DNA from 2 places in the Brevibacillus composti genome. Region 2 is predicted to be linked to the other one. Evidence: riboswitches for the same ligand, from Rfam matches in the RefSeq annotation. Region 2 holds a riboswitch; the other holds the start of a gene.

Region 1 (8,081 bases), 850 kb from region 2:
GCTGCATCCTGCTTGAGCGCTTCCGCCTTGTCTGTGCGCTCCCATGGCACATCCAAGTCATTGCGGCCGAAATGGCCGTAGGCCGCTGTCTGCTTGTAAATCGGGCGGCGCAGATCAAGCTGCTTAATGATACCGGCAGGACGAAGATCAAAATGCTTGCGGATCAGCGTCACCAGATGCTCCTCCGCCACCTTGCCGGTGCCAAAGGTATCGACGCTGATGGAAACAGGCTGCGCCACGCCAATAGCGTATGCTACCTGAACTTCACATTTGTCGGCGAGGCCGGCTGCCACGATGTTTTTCGCCACATAGCGCGCTGCGTACGCACCGGAGCGGTCCACTTTTGTCGGATCTTTCCCGGAGAAAGCGCCGCCGCCGTGACGAGCATAACCGCCGTAGGTATCTACGATGATTTTGCGTCCGGTCAAACCGGCATCACCCTGCGGGCCGCCGATAACAAAACGTCCTGTCGGGTTAATGAAATATTTGGTTTCGGCATCCAGCAGTTCAGCTGGCACAACCGGCTTGATCACATGCTCGGTGAGGTCTTGTTTGATTTGCTCCAGCGTTGCTTCAGGCGCGTGCTGCGTCGAGATGACGATCGTGTCGATGCGGACTGGCTTGTCCCCATCGTACTCCACTGTAACCTGTGTTTTTCCATCCGGGCGCAGATAGCTCAGCTGGCCGTTTTTGCGTACTTCAGTCAGACGGCGCGCCAATTGGTGAGCCATGCTGATCGGCAGCGGCATCAGCTCAGGTGTCTCGTTGCAAGCAAAGCCGAACATCAGGCCTTGGTCGCCGGCGCCAATTGCTTCGATCTCCGCATCTGTCATGGTACCCTCACGCGCTTCCAATGCCTGGTCTACGCCGAGGGCAATGTCTGCAGACTGCTCGCCAATCGCTGTCAGTACGCCGCAAGTGTCGGCGTCAAAACCAAACTTGGCGCGATCGTAGCCGATTTCACGGATGGTGTCACGAACGAGCTTTTGAATATCTACGTAAGTATTGGTGGTGATTTCTCCCGCCACGAGCACCAGACCCGTGGTAACGGAAGTTTCGCATGCGACGCGAGCATTCGGGTCCTTGGACAAAATCGCATCCAGGATCGAGTCGGAAATTTGGTCGCAAATCTTGTCGGGATGACCTTCTGTGACGGATTCAGAAGTAAACAGACGACGCCCTTTTTGCAAAGCCAATGTAAATACCTCCTTTGACCTCATACAAATAGTGTGGTAGCCGAAACAGGTTATTATTAGACGACGGCACAAGCAAAAAAAAACCTTTTCCTGTATGTGAGGAAAAGGTGCTGTGATTGCGTTCCCTACCCTCTTATCGGCCAGAACAGGTTACCGTTCTGCTGGTTAGCACCGCTCGAGTCGGTTGCCGGGCTTCATGGGGCCAGTCCCTCCGCCTGCTCTGGATAAGAGTATCCATTACGGTTTATAGAATAATCGTTTTTATCTCCGGTGTCAATAAGCGGTTAGCGTATTTCGTACTTGCCCCGGACCATGATGTAGGCCACGTTGTCGTACCCCGACTGTAGGCGCAGACCGCGATTGTCAGAGCGGGCAATCAGAAGCAGGTGATTGGCCTGCACGAGTGCTCCGCCGCGCAGGTCGGCTCCTTCGGTAATATCGGTCAAGCCGTCGCCTTTATTGCCTGCTACGGCTTGTACCTTGCCGGTGCGAACGATAAATTCGGTCCCTTCAAAGCCGTAGAGCGTCTGCCCCGGATACAGCTCCACCACGGTCAATCCATTGGAGACACTGCCTCCGCCTCCGCCCAAAGCCTGCCGGATTTGCTGATCAACATAGCTTTTGGTGACAACCGGATCGTCGACCGAACCCGGCACGCCGCCGTTTCCGTCAGCCAGTGCTTGCGATGCAAAGACCGCTGTTCCGACTATGGCCAGGGCGAGAAATCCCTTGGTTGCTTTTTTCATGTTCTATTCTCTCCTTTTCCATCGGATTACAATTGGTAAGCTTTGGCCAGCAGGACGACCACTTCCGCCCGCGTAGCCCTGCCCTGCGGCTTGAATGTTTGTCCGTAGCCGCTGATCCAGTTCCTGGAGGCGAGCGCCTCCACCGCCGGCGATGCCCAATGGCTGGTCGGCAAATCGGCAAAGGAAGATTTGCTCCGCTTGTACAGCAAGAGATCATGCGCCCGCGCCACCATCAGGGCCATCTCTGCCCGCGTGATCGACTGGTCCGGCTTGATGCTGTTGTTCGGATAGCCCTGGATGATGCCGAGCTTGTGCGCTGTCATCATATTGGCATGGGCCCAGTGGTTGGTGGAAAGGTCACGGAACGGACTTTTCCCCGCATAAGGAACGACATTGACACCCTTGGCCCGCATAGACTGAACCAGCATCGTCGCAAACTGGGCTCGCGTGACGGATTGGTCCGGCCGGAAGGTAGCGTCGTCAAAGCCCTTGACCACGCCCTTGCGGCTCAGTCTGGCGATTTCATTTCGGGCCCAGTGCGTGCTGATGTCGCGGTATCCTTCGATCAATGTCTGTTTGGTCAGCGTAAGCCGGTAGGAGTCGTATTTGAACGGCACAAAGCTGTTCAGCCGGATGTAGTATTTGCCCGGCTTCAGCTTCATCCCCAGGACCTCTTTTCCCTGATCGGACAGCTGCGCGACATCATTGGTGGAAACGAGCGCGTAGTTCAGCGTATCGGCACCGTACAGCTCGAGGCGCATCCCGCTCGACACCGGAACAAAAGGTGCCCGGATCGTCACGTACGATTCAGAATCGAGCGTAAATTGGAACCAGTCCTGATCCGTATGGGTCGGCAGCGTCCCCGTCATCAGCGTGCCTCCCGCCAGCGGCGAAGCCTGACGGTAGGTATCATTCGGCTCGTTGGTGTCTTTTCGAATCGGCGTATAGCTCAAATCGAGCTTGTACTCCCCGTTTACCTGATTCCGCCAATATTCGGTCAGGCGGATGTAATATTTGCCGGGCGACACTTCCTTTTGGGCGCGTTCGGTCGGATCATTGCGATCTCCGCGGTCGTACTCCTCCCAGCCTTGGCCCTGCTTGCCGATCTTCATCACCAGATCGATCCGCTTGGTATCGGCGGTGACGGTCACGTTTAATCGCCCGTATTCCCGGACATAGTAGGAAAACCAGTCTTCGTCTCCCTCTTCGTGAAAATTGCCGATCACCGTGATTTGGTTTCCGACCAGGGGACGAGCTGTATCGATGCTGTTGTTTCTCTCGTAGCGATCCGGATTGATCACAAACCGGCTCATCAAGAGATAGGTAAAAGAATTCACTCCGCCGCTTCGCTCCATCTTGATGTACATCCGGCCCGCTTTGGCCGGCACGGTCAGCGTATCCCCGTTGCCTATGTAGTAAGTAGCAGGCTCGCGATTATCGGAGTAGAAGGTGGCGGCCAACGGTGCTGACACCGAAGAGGTGACTGTCGCAAGCAACGTCACTTTCCCATCATAAGGAACATCCATAAAATACCAATCAATCGGGTCCCGCTCAGACAATTGCGCCCTCAGCTGCGATTCGATCGGAAAGCCTTTGGCTTGTCCTCTGGTGTTGTTCGGCTCGTGAAAATCGAGCGACTGCCGCTCGCTGATCAGCTCTGCTACATTCAACAGACCGTAGCCCGTCTGCCGATCCCATCCCCGCTCCCCCAGATCCGTTGCCGTCTGGTACAGCATCTGCCGCACATCCAGCGGAGACATCTTCGGATTGCGGGCCAGAAGCAAGGCAGCTGCACCGGCAACCTGCGGCGCCGCAGCCGACGTCCCGGTGAAAGTCCCGTACTTGCCGCCTGGTTTCGTCGTGTAAATATTGAAGCCCGGGGCCACGATATTCAGCTCGGGACCCGTGTTAGAATCGTACAGCGGCTGCCGATTATCCTTGACCGCTCCCACCGCGACCACTGTCGGATAAGCGGCCGGGTAGGCGACGCGATTGGCTTCGTTGCCGCTCGCGGCCACCACCAGAACACCGCTCGCCTCCGCCCGTTGGACTGCGGCCGTCAAAGACTTGGAGTAGGAAAGGCTGCTCACGGACATGAGGATGATTTTGGCTCCTCGATCAATTGCGGTTTGAATCCCTTTTGCGAGGATTTCGACATCGGTTTCCCCATACTTGTCCAAAACCTTGATCGGCAGAATCCGCGCGTGCCACAACAGGCCGGAAACGCCGATATTGTTGTTTCCCCGCCCCGCCAGCACGCCGGCCACAGCCGTTCCATGCCCGTTCATGCTGTCATCCTGTGCCGATCGGGAAGGCTCCACGACATTGACTCCCGGCAGAAGGTTCCCTTTCAAGTCGGGATGATTGTAGTCTACCCCCGTATCCAGGACGGCGATCGTAATCGCCGCGTTGCTGGTAACCGTTTTCCAGGCCTGATCTGCCTTGATGAGCTTGAGGTGGCTTTGATTATTGATATAGCGGTCGGAGGTGGGAGCCGCTGCTTCCGCTGTCTGTCTTCCTCCCAAAACCGCGGTGAGTCCTATCGCGACGGCAAGCACCGTCATCCATAATCGTTTCAAAGAAGCTCCGCTCCCTTTGATTGAAAATCCCCCTCTCGCCGTGCGAAAAGGGGGACGCTCTTTACTGCAGAAATCCTTTTGACTTGGTGGCGTCGAACACAGGATTCTCCGTTTTCTGTTGAGTCGCCTTCGGAATGAAGACCGTGCACTCTTCTACAGACACACCCTCTTTGAGGATGGACGATGCGGGGATTTCAAACGCAATGATGCGGAAATCTTTTGCATCGACTTTCATGTTTTCCAGAGTGTAGCTCACGCGTGCAATCGCTTCGCCGCTCTGGTCGTGAACGATGATCGGCACTTCGGTAAATTCCAGGCGCTTGTCGAGGCCGTTGCGGAACAGCACGACGACTTTCAGACCGCCGTTTTCTCCTTCTTTCAGACCCAGCGCTTTCAGATCCACTTGGCCTTCCTGAACCGGATTTTCGGCCAGTTTCTTGCGGTAGTATTCGATTTCATCCATTTCCAATTCTCCTCCTGCTTGTGCAGATTCACCCGATTTTTTCACAGGTCTGACATACCCCAGGGTAAGCGGAATTTCCTTTTCGGGAAGATTGTCAAACTCATCCCAACGGAACAAGAACTCGCAGGGACGGCTGGACTGATCACCAATCGGCCCAAACGTCATCATCTCGAAATTCTTTCGGGCGACGACCTCTCCCTCAGGTGTGACCAGATTCAGCGGCACCGTATCCAACAGGACGCTCTTCTCCGTCGCATTGCGAATGTAGGTGAGCACGAGATAGCCGTCTTGGGTCACCTGAGTATAAAACGGGAAAATCCCCACTTCATCCCGGACGACCGGCGGCAGCTCATCGTGAATATAACGGAGCAGCTCCGCTTCCTGTTCCTCCAGTACATCCCAGGGACCGTGCAAGCTCACGAAAAGCTCCTTCGAAGGAAGGCGATTCGCCGATTGCTCCGGATTCTCGATCCCGGACACACCAAGGTAAATTTCCTTGTGCAGGTTTTCATGAATGTCTTCACGCACCTGATCCAGGCTCTCTTTGGAGCCAAACCAGTTTTCAAGTAACCAACTCATGCAGTATCCTCCTATACCAAACGCAGTATGCGTCCTTCCGCTGTGACTACTTCTTGGTGTTTCTGGTGATCTTCATGTACCAATCGCTCAGATCGGCATCTGGCTTCTTCACGAGATCCGCCGGAAAGACAACCAACCAGGGACGGCTTGTTTTGGCCCGTACCCGTACTGATCTCGCGTCAATGACGCCGGAAGCGATCAGATCGCCATCCTTTTTTTCATAAACGGCGATGTTCAGCTCGCCCGGCAGGTAGTCTGTCGTGCGGCCATTGCGGAACAACAAGCCGATGACCAGGCGTCCATCCCTTGTCTTGCCAATATCGAAAGCCGTCATTTCCACCGTCTCCGCCTTCAGCGCCGGCAGCGTATAGGCCAGCATTTCCAGTCGATCCTTTTGACGGGCTGTCATACGGGCTTCCATTTGCGGGTCCAGCTCCAGCTCTTGCGGCCAGATATACGGACTCTTCGCGCCCTGCATCAGTACTTTCCACTTGCTGAACTGGAAGTTGTCATGCAGGAAGCTCTGCGGCGGGAAGTGAATCTCCCATGGGCGGCTGCTAAACGGAGGGATGGTCCCCATGTCGCTCAAGTCGATGCGAATCCGGGCGAATGGCTGGTCGTCCAGGTAGACGGCCAGGCGAACCTTGCGGAAGCTCACCGGATAGGGAGAGCCGTTGCGGAAAAACATCGCAACCGTCATGCCGCCTGTCTTTTGCGGCATCATGCTGAAGCCCGTGACGCTGACCATGCCCAGCGTCATCTTGGGCAGTTCCTCTTGGAGAAAACGAAGGGTATACTTTTTCTCGTTATCCAACTGCGCTTCCCAATCGGGGTGCAGAGAAAGCTCTGTCTTTACTTCCAGTGGAGCATCGTCCGATACCGGAATCGAAGCCGTTTCTTGCGGGGCTGCCTCTTCCTTGATGACCTCTTGCTCATCGAACTCTGCAAGGTTCACTTGCGCTTCTTCCCGAATCTGTTCTTTCAATTCTTCTTCGGTCAGCTTCTGTTCATTCTCTTTGTTTGTCAGGTTTTTAAAAAAAGAAAACATCTGCATCCTCCTCACCAGTCCGCGAGCACGAACGATGTCTATACTATCAACATGATAAAGGTTATGACCGGATCGGGTCAAATCGCAAACCTACTCGGCTTGCGCTCCCTGCGGAACGGCGACTTTCCAGCGGGAGAAATCGGCGTCCTCCCGTAGTATGCTCTCTTTTGGAAAGATGAACATCCACGGTTTGCTGGTGCTTGCCCGTACCGTCAAGCCTCCCAGTTCAAACAGACCGACGGCCACCTGCTGCCCGCTTGCATCGAAGAGGGCCAGGGGCAGTTTTTCAAAAGAGAGGGACTGCGCCGAGCCATTGCGAATGAGCAGCATGGCGTGCAGGGCTCCATCTTCGGAGTGGCGGAGCTGCACACTCTGGATATTGACCTCACCCTCTTTGAGGGCGGGGAGGCGCTGGGCCAGCTCGATCAGCGACTGCTTCTGCTCGTCGCTAAGCGCCCGAATCCAGGATTCTTCCAGCTCCAGCTGCTGCGGCAGCACCATCTTTTTCTGCGCGAGCTCAAAGGCGATCTTCCAGTTTTTGAGCAGGATATCTACCTTGAGGAAGTTCTCTCTCGCAAAGACAAACGACCACGGACGTGCGGCGTTTGCAGGAATCTCGCCCAGATCCGACAAGTCAAATTCCTGGCGGGCGAACAACTCGTCTTCGCCAATCAGGATGACCAGTGTCATTTTATCCAGACGCAAAGGGCGATCCAGACCATTTCGCACAAAGGCCGTTACCTCGACCCCTGCCTCGTGGGGAACGAGGGCGAGTCCGGACAGAGCCAGCGTGCCCGGCTGCATCGGCGGCAGCTCTTGGGCGGTAAAGGACAGCGCGTATTTGGCGGAGGCATTCAGCTCCCTTTCCCAAGACTCGTGCAGGGACAGGGACGTACTGCCGGCTTCCTGCTTCCTCCCCGCTTTCGTAGTTCCTTTCTCTTCCGCGCCCGGGGTTTCGCTCTCCGCGGCGACGAGGACAGACTCTTCACGCAACTGTTCTTTTATCTCTTCCGGCGTAGGCGTTTTGCCCATCAGGTTCTTTAAAAAGGAAAACATATCGTCGCTCCCAACTTGTCTCTACATCTATATAGACATATAGAGATACTGTCGTTCTCAACTATAACACAGTCAAACTTCAATGCAACATCGAAAACTTGGTAGCCTCGTGCATAGACAGAGAAATCCTTCCATCTCTTTCTTTTACGCTTCAAACCGGAAAGAGTCGCGGAAAACAAGAGAAAAAGGTTAGCTTTTGTTTGTCAGCTAACCTTTTTCTGCCTACGTCAAATCTCCTGAAGGGGTAAACGACCAGGCGTATGGCTCCGTCAAGACGCGGATGGAGGGATTGGCTTTTGCTTCCTCCAGGAGCGCCTCCGAGATTTCGATCTCGCCCAGCTCCAGCGTGTTTTTGATCCGCACCAGCCGCACATCCGGAAAATGAAGAATGTTGCAGGTTTTGATCGCGGCCTG
Region 2 (8,081 bases):
CGAAGGCGAACTGCAGCATGACCAGGATGAACGCCCAGCCGTAGCTGCGCTTTTTCAACTGCAGGGCCAAGGCGCCGCAAAAGCTGGCAAACGACAGCAGAAACAGCCAGCTCACGTCCATCATCTTGTCAAAATGCTCGGGGTTGTGCCGATGGATCGAGAGAAAGACCAGGAAGCTGGCAAAGATCGTCGGCAAGCTCCAGGCGATGGCAAACGAGCGCAGCAGCTTGACCGCGGCGGTATCCTGGGCCCGCTTGGCGTAAAAGGTGAGGAAGCTCGCGCTGATGTAGAGCACGCTGACCAGCGCCAGCGCCACGACCGCCCACGAATAGGAGCTGGTGAGCAGCTTGCCCATATTCAGGACGATCTCTCCGCCAGCGGTCTGCTCGATATAGCCCCCTTCAGAGATGGTCAGGACCGTCGACAGCGAGGCTGGAATAAACAGGCCGGTCACCCCGTAGACGAACAGGTAGGCGGTGCTGTTCCGCGCTCCGTAATGGGCAAAGGCGTAGAAGGAGCCGCGCAGCGACTGCAGGATGAGAAAGATGCTCCCCGGCACCAGCAGGGCGGTTCCGTAGTAGTAGGCGGTATCCGGGAAAAAGCCGATCAACCCGACCATGAAGAAGATCAGAAATACGTTGGTCACCTCCCATACCGGCGACAGATAACGCTCGATGATCGCGCTGACGATGTGGTCGCGGCGGGTAATCTTGCAGAAAAACGAGAAGAACCCGGCGCCAAAGTCAATCGACGCGACGATAATGTAGCCGTACAGAAAGATCCACAGCACCGTAATCGCCAATGTTTCCAGAGACATGTCATTCCCTCCCTTCCGTTACTTGAGCTCCAGCTCCACCGGCTTGTTTTTAAACATACGCTTCAGCACCAGCGAGCAGACGATTGCCAGGAACGCGTACAAGAGGCTGAACAAAATCAGCATCTCCCCGACATTGTCTGCGGTCGTGGCCGCATGCTGGGTCTTCATGTAGCCGACGAGAATCCACGGCTGCCGGCCAATTTCGGAGAAAATCCACCCCAGCTCGATCGCCAGCATGGCCAGCGGAGCGCCCCAGAAGATGGCGTGGAGCAGCGCGCGGGGCACCTGCCCCTTTTTCCAGCGGCGCACGGCAAAGTAGAGAATCGGCACCGCCACCATGTACATCCCGATCAGGACCATGCCGTCAAAGAGATAGTGGATGAAAAGCGGCGGCCACAGCTCGCGCGGAATCTGATCCAGCCCCATTACCTCGCCGTTCGGCGATCCGGTCGCCAGGATGCTGAGCGCAAAAGGCAGCTTCAAAGCGCTTTTCACCTCCAGTGTCTCCGGGTCCAGCACCCCGCCCAGAATCAGCTCGGCCTGCGGCTTCGTCTCAAAATGCCACTCGGCGGCCGCCAGTTTGGCCGGTTGGTACTTTGCCAGATACTTTCCGGCGAAATCGCCGTACAAAGCGGTGCCAAAGGAGAACAAGAGCGCCAGCGCGACAGTGAAAGTAAGGGCCTTGCGGTGGTACTCATGGGCATGGCCTTTCAGCAACTTCCAGGCCGCAATCGCTGCCAGCACAAAGGCGGACGTGGCATACGAAGAGAGGATCATATGGCCCGCTTTGGTCGGTGTGGCGGGGTTGAACATCGCCGCCAGCGGCTGCACGTCGACGATCGTCCCGTCCACCAGGGTAAAGCCTTGGGGCGCGTTCATAAACGCATTCACGGTCATGATAAAAAAAGCGGACGCGGTCGAGCCGATGACGACCGGGATTGAGAACAGCCAGTGAATGTACGGGTTTTTAAAACGGTCCCAGGTATACAGGTAGATGCCCAAAAAAATCGCTTCAAAGAAAAAGGCAAAGGTCTCTAAAAACAGGGGCAGCGCGATCGCCTCTCCGGCTACCTTCATAAAGCTTGGCCACAATAGACTGAGCTGCATCCCGATGCACGTCCCCGTCACGACACCGACCGCTACCGTGACCGTAAAGCCTTTCACCCAGCGGCGTGCCATTAGGATATACATCGGGTCTTTGCGCCGGATGCCCAGCCACTCCGCGATCGAAATGATAATCGGAATCCCGACGCCCAAGGCCGCGAAAATGATGTGAAAGCCCAGGGTCAAAGACGTCAGGATGCGAGCGAGCATGGTATTGTCCAGTTCCATCGTTGTCTCCCCTTCCCGAAAAACAACTTATTCACTATGCATATGTGTGAATGTGATCACAATCACTTTTATTATATGGCTCCCGGGGGCCACAGGTTGTGAACAAGGGAGGACGAATTAGTTACGGATTCGGGGCGAATTGGTTACGGAAAAAAGGCGGAATGACAATTTGTTATTTTTACATACCTATTTACGAAAAGTAATTTATTTTTACTTATTCAGTAATGTATAATCGCCTTGTATCTAATTAGGAAAAGGAGGTTGGAAAGATGGCAGCTTGTGGATGCGGACAAACCAAGAATCCTAGTATGAGTAAAATGTTCGTGGGCAAACCGAAAAGAAATTTTTGAAGAAAAATCAGTTGGAGGGTATAGAAAAGGGCTTCTCTTCTTGGTAAAGTGTAAAGCGCCAAAACCAAACACACCAAGGAGGAGAAACCCTGTGAGCAAGTTTACCACGGAATTTCCCACAATGAAAGAGCTTGAAACGTTGTTGTTTCGAACGTTGCAGGAACAGTTCGCTGCCGGTATGGCTTATATTTTGGAAGCGTTGGACGAGTATCTGATGCATCAACGGGATCATTCACGCTTTCGGCTGAAGGACCAACGAGAAGTCCAGATCGACACGCTCTTTGGTACGGTTCGATTCAAACGGCGATTGTATCAGGATCGCGTGAAGGGTCAACATGTGTATTTGTTGGATCGTATGCTGGCCTTTGACGGGCGGGAGAAGCTAAGCCCGTTTTTGGAAGAGATAGCGATCGAATTTGCTAGCCAAGGCCCCTCGTACCGGGACAGCGCAAAACGCTTGGAAGCGTTACTGGGGTATCGGGTACTGAGCCATGAGGCCATTCGGGACAAACTAATCACGCGGGTTGAACAAGCATCAACCATCGTGTCGAAAGCGACCCGAAGGTCGGTTCGCGTATTGTTTGTGGAAGTGGATGGACTTTACACCTCATTGCAGAGGCAACGCCAGCGGGGAATGGAAAATCGAATGGCGATTGTGCACGAAGGATGGGAACAAGAGGGGGACCGAGTGCGGCTTAGGTCGAAACGCCATTACCTGCATACGACGAAGGGAGAGTTCTGGGAAGGGTTTGGCGACTTTCTGGTTCGTCATTACGACATGGATGAAAACACATGGATCGTAGTCAATGGGGATGGGGCCAATTGGATTGGAGAATGCGAATCCTACTTTCACCGCTGTATTTACACACTGGATCGCTTTCATGTGGCGCGAGAATTGCGCCGATTCCTGGGTCAGTTGCCAGAGACGTGGCAGACGGTAAGGCAGGCGTTGGCGGCCTTTGAAGCGGATATCTTGCTGGCGACAGTAGAGTCCGTACCGGAGGAAAAGATTCTGGAAGAGCACCGGAACGAATGGCGGAAATACGTGGCCTATTTACGGCGGCATCGAAGGCATCTTATCGACTATCGAAAGGTTCTGGGTGAAGCTGGTATCGACACGACGGGCATGCGTCCAATGGGGAGTGCGGAAGCGCAAATGCGGGTGATGGCAAAAAGGACCAAACGAGGCGGCTACAGTTGGAGTGTACGGGGAGTACAAGCGATGTTGCGAGCCATTATGGCACGACAAGAGGGAAGTCGTTTGAGCGGCCAGGCGATAGCGAAGAAGCAAGTGTTACAGCCCAACCCAATGGTCCGAGTGAAGGACTTGCTACGGGAAGTGAAAGAGCAGGCAAAAGGCTATATAAACGGGACGATCCGCCTGTTGCACGGGCCATATCAAAGCAGCCCTACCGGGCTGGCCTTAAAAGCCCTTCGCGGATGAGGCAAAAATCGAGTGGAAGAAAGGAATCATACAAAAATAAAACGCTTTCAAGAAGAGGAAACCAGAAGTCTTATTTTGGAGACAAAAAAATCCTGCCCACTATGGCTTGACTCACACAGAATCCTAATGGAAATTGCGATGGTACACACACAACGATTAAAAAAGACGAAGGCATGGAGCGGAGTACATATCCGCTGCTGACTCACAGACAGAAGGGAGATCTGACAAAGATCTCCCTTTTTTAAATCACGAAAATCCACCCATATTAGTCGGGAATATTTGATTGACCTCTCGTCTTCGCCGCACTATAATAGCAGATAAGCAAGATTAGAAAATTTCAAACATTTCATCAAGAGTGGTGGAGGGACAGGCCCGATGAAACCCGGCAACCTGCGGTCGATCCGCATGGTGCCAATTCCTGCAGAATCAGTGATTCTGAGAGATGAAGCCGCGCGGTATGCCCGAAGCCTTTTCCCTCTCAGGAAAAGGCTTTGTTTTTTCTAAATACAAATGGATGAGAGGAAGAGATGACCATGTCAGATCAAAAACAGTGGAAGCCGGAAACCCTTGCCCTGCACGGAGGACAGCAGGTGGATCCTGTCACGGGATCACGGGCCGTGCCCATCTACCAGACGACCTCGTACGTATTCCGCGATACCGAACATGCCGCCAATCTGTTCGCGCTGAAGGAATTCGGCAACATCTACACCCGCATCATGAATCCCACCCAGGATGTTTTCGAGCAGCGTGTCGCCCTGCTGGAGGGCGGCGTCGGCGCGCTGGCCACATCCTCCGGGCAAGCGGCGATTACGTTTGCCATTTTGAATATCGCAGGAGCCGGCGATGAGATCGTCTCTTCCAGCCATCTGTACGGCGGCACCTACAATCTGTTTGCCCATACGCTGTCGAAGCTGGGGATTACGGTCCATTTCGTAGACCCGTCTGATCCCGAAAATTTCCGGGCGAAAATCAACGAGAAAACCAAAGCCCTCTTCACCGAGACGATTGGCAACCCGCGAATCGACGTCGCCGATCTGGAAGCCATCGCCGCCATCGCTCATGAAAACGGCGTTCCGTTGATCGTTGACAATACCTTCGCGACGCCATTGCTCTGCCGTCCGTTTGACCATGGCGCCGACATCGTGGTTCACTCCACGACGAAATTCATCGGTGGTCACGGCACCGCGATCGGCGGAATCATCGTCGATTCCGGCAAATTTGACTGGAACAACGGCAAATTCCCTGGACTGACCACGCCGGACCCGAGCTATCACGGCGTCGTCTTTACCGAAGCGGTCGGCCCGCTGGCCTACATCATCAAGGCCCGCGTACAGCTTCAGCGCGACATCGGCGCTGCTGTCGCACCGTTTAACGCCTTTTTGTTCCTGCAAGGACTGGAGACGCTGCATCTGCGTATGGAGCGTCACAGCCAAAATACGTTGGCTGTGGCCCGTTTCCTGCAGGATCATCCGGCTGTGGAATGGGTCAATTACCCCGGTCTGGAAAGCAGCCCGTACTACCCGCTCACTCAAAAATACTTGCCAAAAGGCGCAGGCGCCCTCCTCACCTTCGGCATTCGCGGCGGCGTCGAGGAAGGGAAAAAGCTGATCGAATCCCTCCAGCTTTTCTCCCATCTGGCCAACGTCGGCGATTCCAAATCACTGGTCATCCACCCGGCGAGCACCACGCACCAGCAGATGACCGCGGAAGAGCAGCTCGCTGCAGGTGTGACGCCCGGGCTGATTCGCCTCTCCATCGGCACGGAGGCGATCGACGATATTATTGGCGATTTGGAGCAGGCTTTGCAGGCGGCGGTTACCGCCAAGAGCGTCCAATAAAAGAGGAAGGCTTCGCGAGCTTTGGGCGGAGCCTTCCCCTCACGCAAAAACACACCTCCTTCCGGCTTTGTGCCGGCGAGCGGAGGTGTGTTTTTTTGCGCCCTGCTTCCTAATTCGCCCGGTTGCCCTGCTGGCGCACCGCGAATTCCTTTCCACAGACAGCCGTACTCCCTGTATAGACCACAGCCTTGTAGACGCCATCTGTCACGACCGGATAGTCACGCGTGGAAAAGCCGGCCTGATAGTGATTCCCGTTTCGATCGAGTGTGCCATTTTCACGAGAAAAAGTATAGCTCACCGTTCCGCCTCCCACCGCAGGTCCCGTGATCTCCAGGCGGACATCGCCTTCCGGGTGCGGCTTCACGTCCTTGAGCTGGAATTTGATCGGCACCGCGGAACCCTGGTGGAGGGCGAATTGGTTGTTGGCAAACGGCGGGAGAAAACATCCTGCCTGCTGCTGAAGGGACTCCGCATGAAAGACTAGCTGCAGCGCTCCGCTTGCCTGCTGATAGCGATTGTCCGCGGAAAGCGGAATCTGGTAATTGATTTTGTAGTAGTGAATCTCTTTGGCTGCCAGAAAAATATCCCGCGTCCCGGGAGTAATGCTGATCCAGGTTTTTCCCTGATCGGTAGAGTACGCATAGGACACTCGCAGATCCTGGGCCGGATCCACCCCGGTGAACGGAATCGGACCGTTTGCGACACCGCCCCTGATCTCATACTTCAGATCGGCGGCTTTGTGGTTGCGGAGCTGGAATGTCTCCGTACCCCGATCCCCGGGAGCCAGCCTGTCGATCGGGAGGCTTACCGTACCTGTCGCCTCCGTAAAGCGAATCTCCTCGTTTTCCACCGCAATCCCCAGCTCTCCCGCCGTAAAGATAATTTTCCCCTCTCCTGTACTGTCGCGTAACGCTCCCAGCGTAGCTCCTCCCGTGAAAAGCCCCAACACGAGCACAATCAGCAGGGAGAGAAGCATCCATACTTTATATCGCGCCAGAGACACGCCCGTATCCCGCTTAGTCGTTATTCCGCACCTGTTCCGCGTAGAAGCCGAAGTCGAAGATGAAGTTCTTTCCTTGCAGCTCATTGCCTGCGGATCTGTCCAGCGTCACCTCAAACGTAATGTTGAGCGGGCCGGAGGGATCGGACTGGAGCACCAATTCCTCGACGACACCGGCATACCCCTCGCCGATCAGATCCCTGAGCACGCCGTCAAAAATCAAGGTATCGCTGTCGGGATTGGAGATTTTCACATGCGCCTTATCGATAAACTCTTCGTAGGCCGCACCCGCAATTTCTCCCGTCACCGTCCGGGTATCTCTGCCATTGCGAAGTGTCTGGGTGTAGGACTCTCTTACGGTGGCTTTGACCCCCGTCAGTTTGGCGTCGAGACTTCCTGTATTGGAGAGAATCATCGTCCGCTTCACTTTGTCCCCAGGCGCCCAGCCGCCGATCACCTCGCCGCTTGGGCGCAGCTCGGTCTTGTCATAGGGGTGATTCCCATCCGGATCGAGGAAGTCCGAGTAGAACATCGGACCCTGCAGATAGTCTCCATGGTTGCGGGCTGCGTTCAAATTGATGGTTCCTGCGGTAAATTCATTGCCTTCATTGGCCGCCGTATCCGTAAACAGCGCGAAGGTGACACCGCCAACTGCCAGTCCCACTGTCAGTAATCCAGCCATGGACAGGGCGACTATTTTTTTCCTCGCATTCATGCAATACCCTCCTACCGGTTACTCGTATTGAGTGAAAAAAGGGCGGTGACTTCCACCACCCTTTTCAGCTATAAGATTAATCCCAAGCAGTCGGACCGTCGCCGGCAGCGTTCGTATTGTTGCGCGCCTGTACGGCTTTTATAGCAATCGATGCCGTTCCGGTGGCTTCTTGATACTCATTTCCTGCTTCCAGGGGGAAGTTGTAGCTGACATCGAAGGTAGCTTCCCCGCCCGCAGGGATGAGCACCGTGTCGCCATCCAGCGTCAATGTGAGGGGGGTGTCACCTTCAAACAGAGCGCCCGTCGTCGTTGTGTTGTCTGTGTCAATGGCTACCCACGCATCCAGGGAACCCGTGTTTCTGATGGTCAGCTGTTCGTTTTCGCTGTCTCCAGGAGCCAGGTTGTCGAAGTACACGGTGTAGTCAAAAGCAGCGCCGCCGGTTACATCCTCAATGGTGAGCGTCCCTGCCGTAAAGGTGTTGCCTTCATTGGCCGCCGTGTCCGAGAAGAGGGCGAACGTGCCGCCGCCAATCAGTGCCGCTCCCAGAGCCGTGGAAGCCAATGCCATACCGAATTTGCCTTTGA

What was found. Region 2 has a riboswitch for S-adenosylmethionine ahead of JD108_RS02315 (homocysteine synthase). Riboswitches for the same ligand answer to the same signal wherever they lie in the genome.
Region 1: linked by a shared signal. The riboswitch ahead of metK (methionine adenosyltransferase) and the one ahead of JD108_RS02315 (homocysteine synthase) in region 2 are both predicted to bind S-adenosylmethionine.

Annotation. Positions count from the first base shown of each region.
Region 1 covers NZ_CP066308.1:4,030,118-4,038,198, forward strand. Annotated here, with positions in the region: gene metK (methionine adenosyltransferase) at 1-1,190, opposite strand, end outside; SAM riboswitch class I at 1,327-1,427, opposite strand; gene JD108_RS20180 (hypothetical protein) at 1,481-1,942, opposite strand; gene JD108_RS20185 (S8 family peptidase) at 1,969-4,506, opposite strand; gene JD108_RS20190 (SLAP domain-containing protein) at 4,583-5,563, opposite strand; gene JD108_RS20195 (SLAP domain-containing protein) at 5,610-6,611, opposite strand; gene JD108_RS20200 (accessory Sec system S-layer assembly protein) at 6,702-7,667, opposite strand; partial or broken gene JD108_RS20205 (hypothetical protein) at 7,890-8,081, opposite strand, start outside.
Region 2 covers NZ_CP066308.1:425,092-433,172, reverse strand. Annotated here, with positions in the region: gene JD108_RS02330 (cytochrome d ubiquinol oxidase subunit II) at 1-817, opposite strand, end outside; gene JD108_RS02325 (cytochrome ubiquinol oxidase subunit I) at 836-2,149, opposite strand; gene JD108_RS02320 (ISLre2 family transposase) at 2,591-3,943, shown strand; SAM riboswitch class I at 4,287-4,392, shown strand; gene JD108_RS02315 (homocysteine synthase) at 4,477-5,781, shown strand; gene JD108_RS02310 (M73 family metallopeptidase) at 5,891-6,784, opposite strand; gene JD108_RS02305 (SipW-dependent-type signal peptide-containing protein) at 6,798-7,496, opposite strand; gene JD108_RS02300 (TasA family protein) at 7,573-8,081, opposite strand, start outside.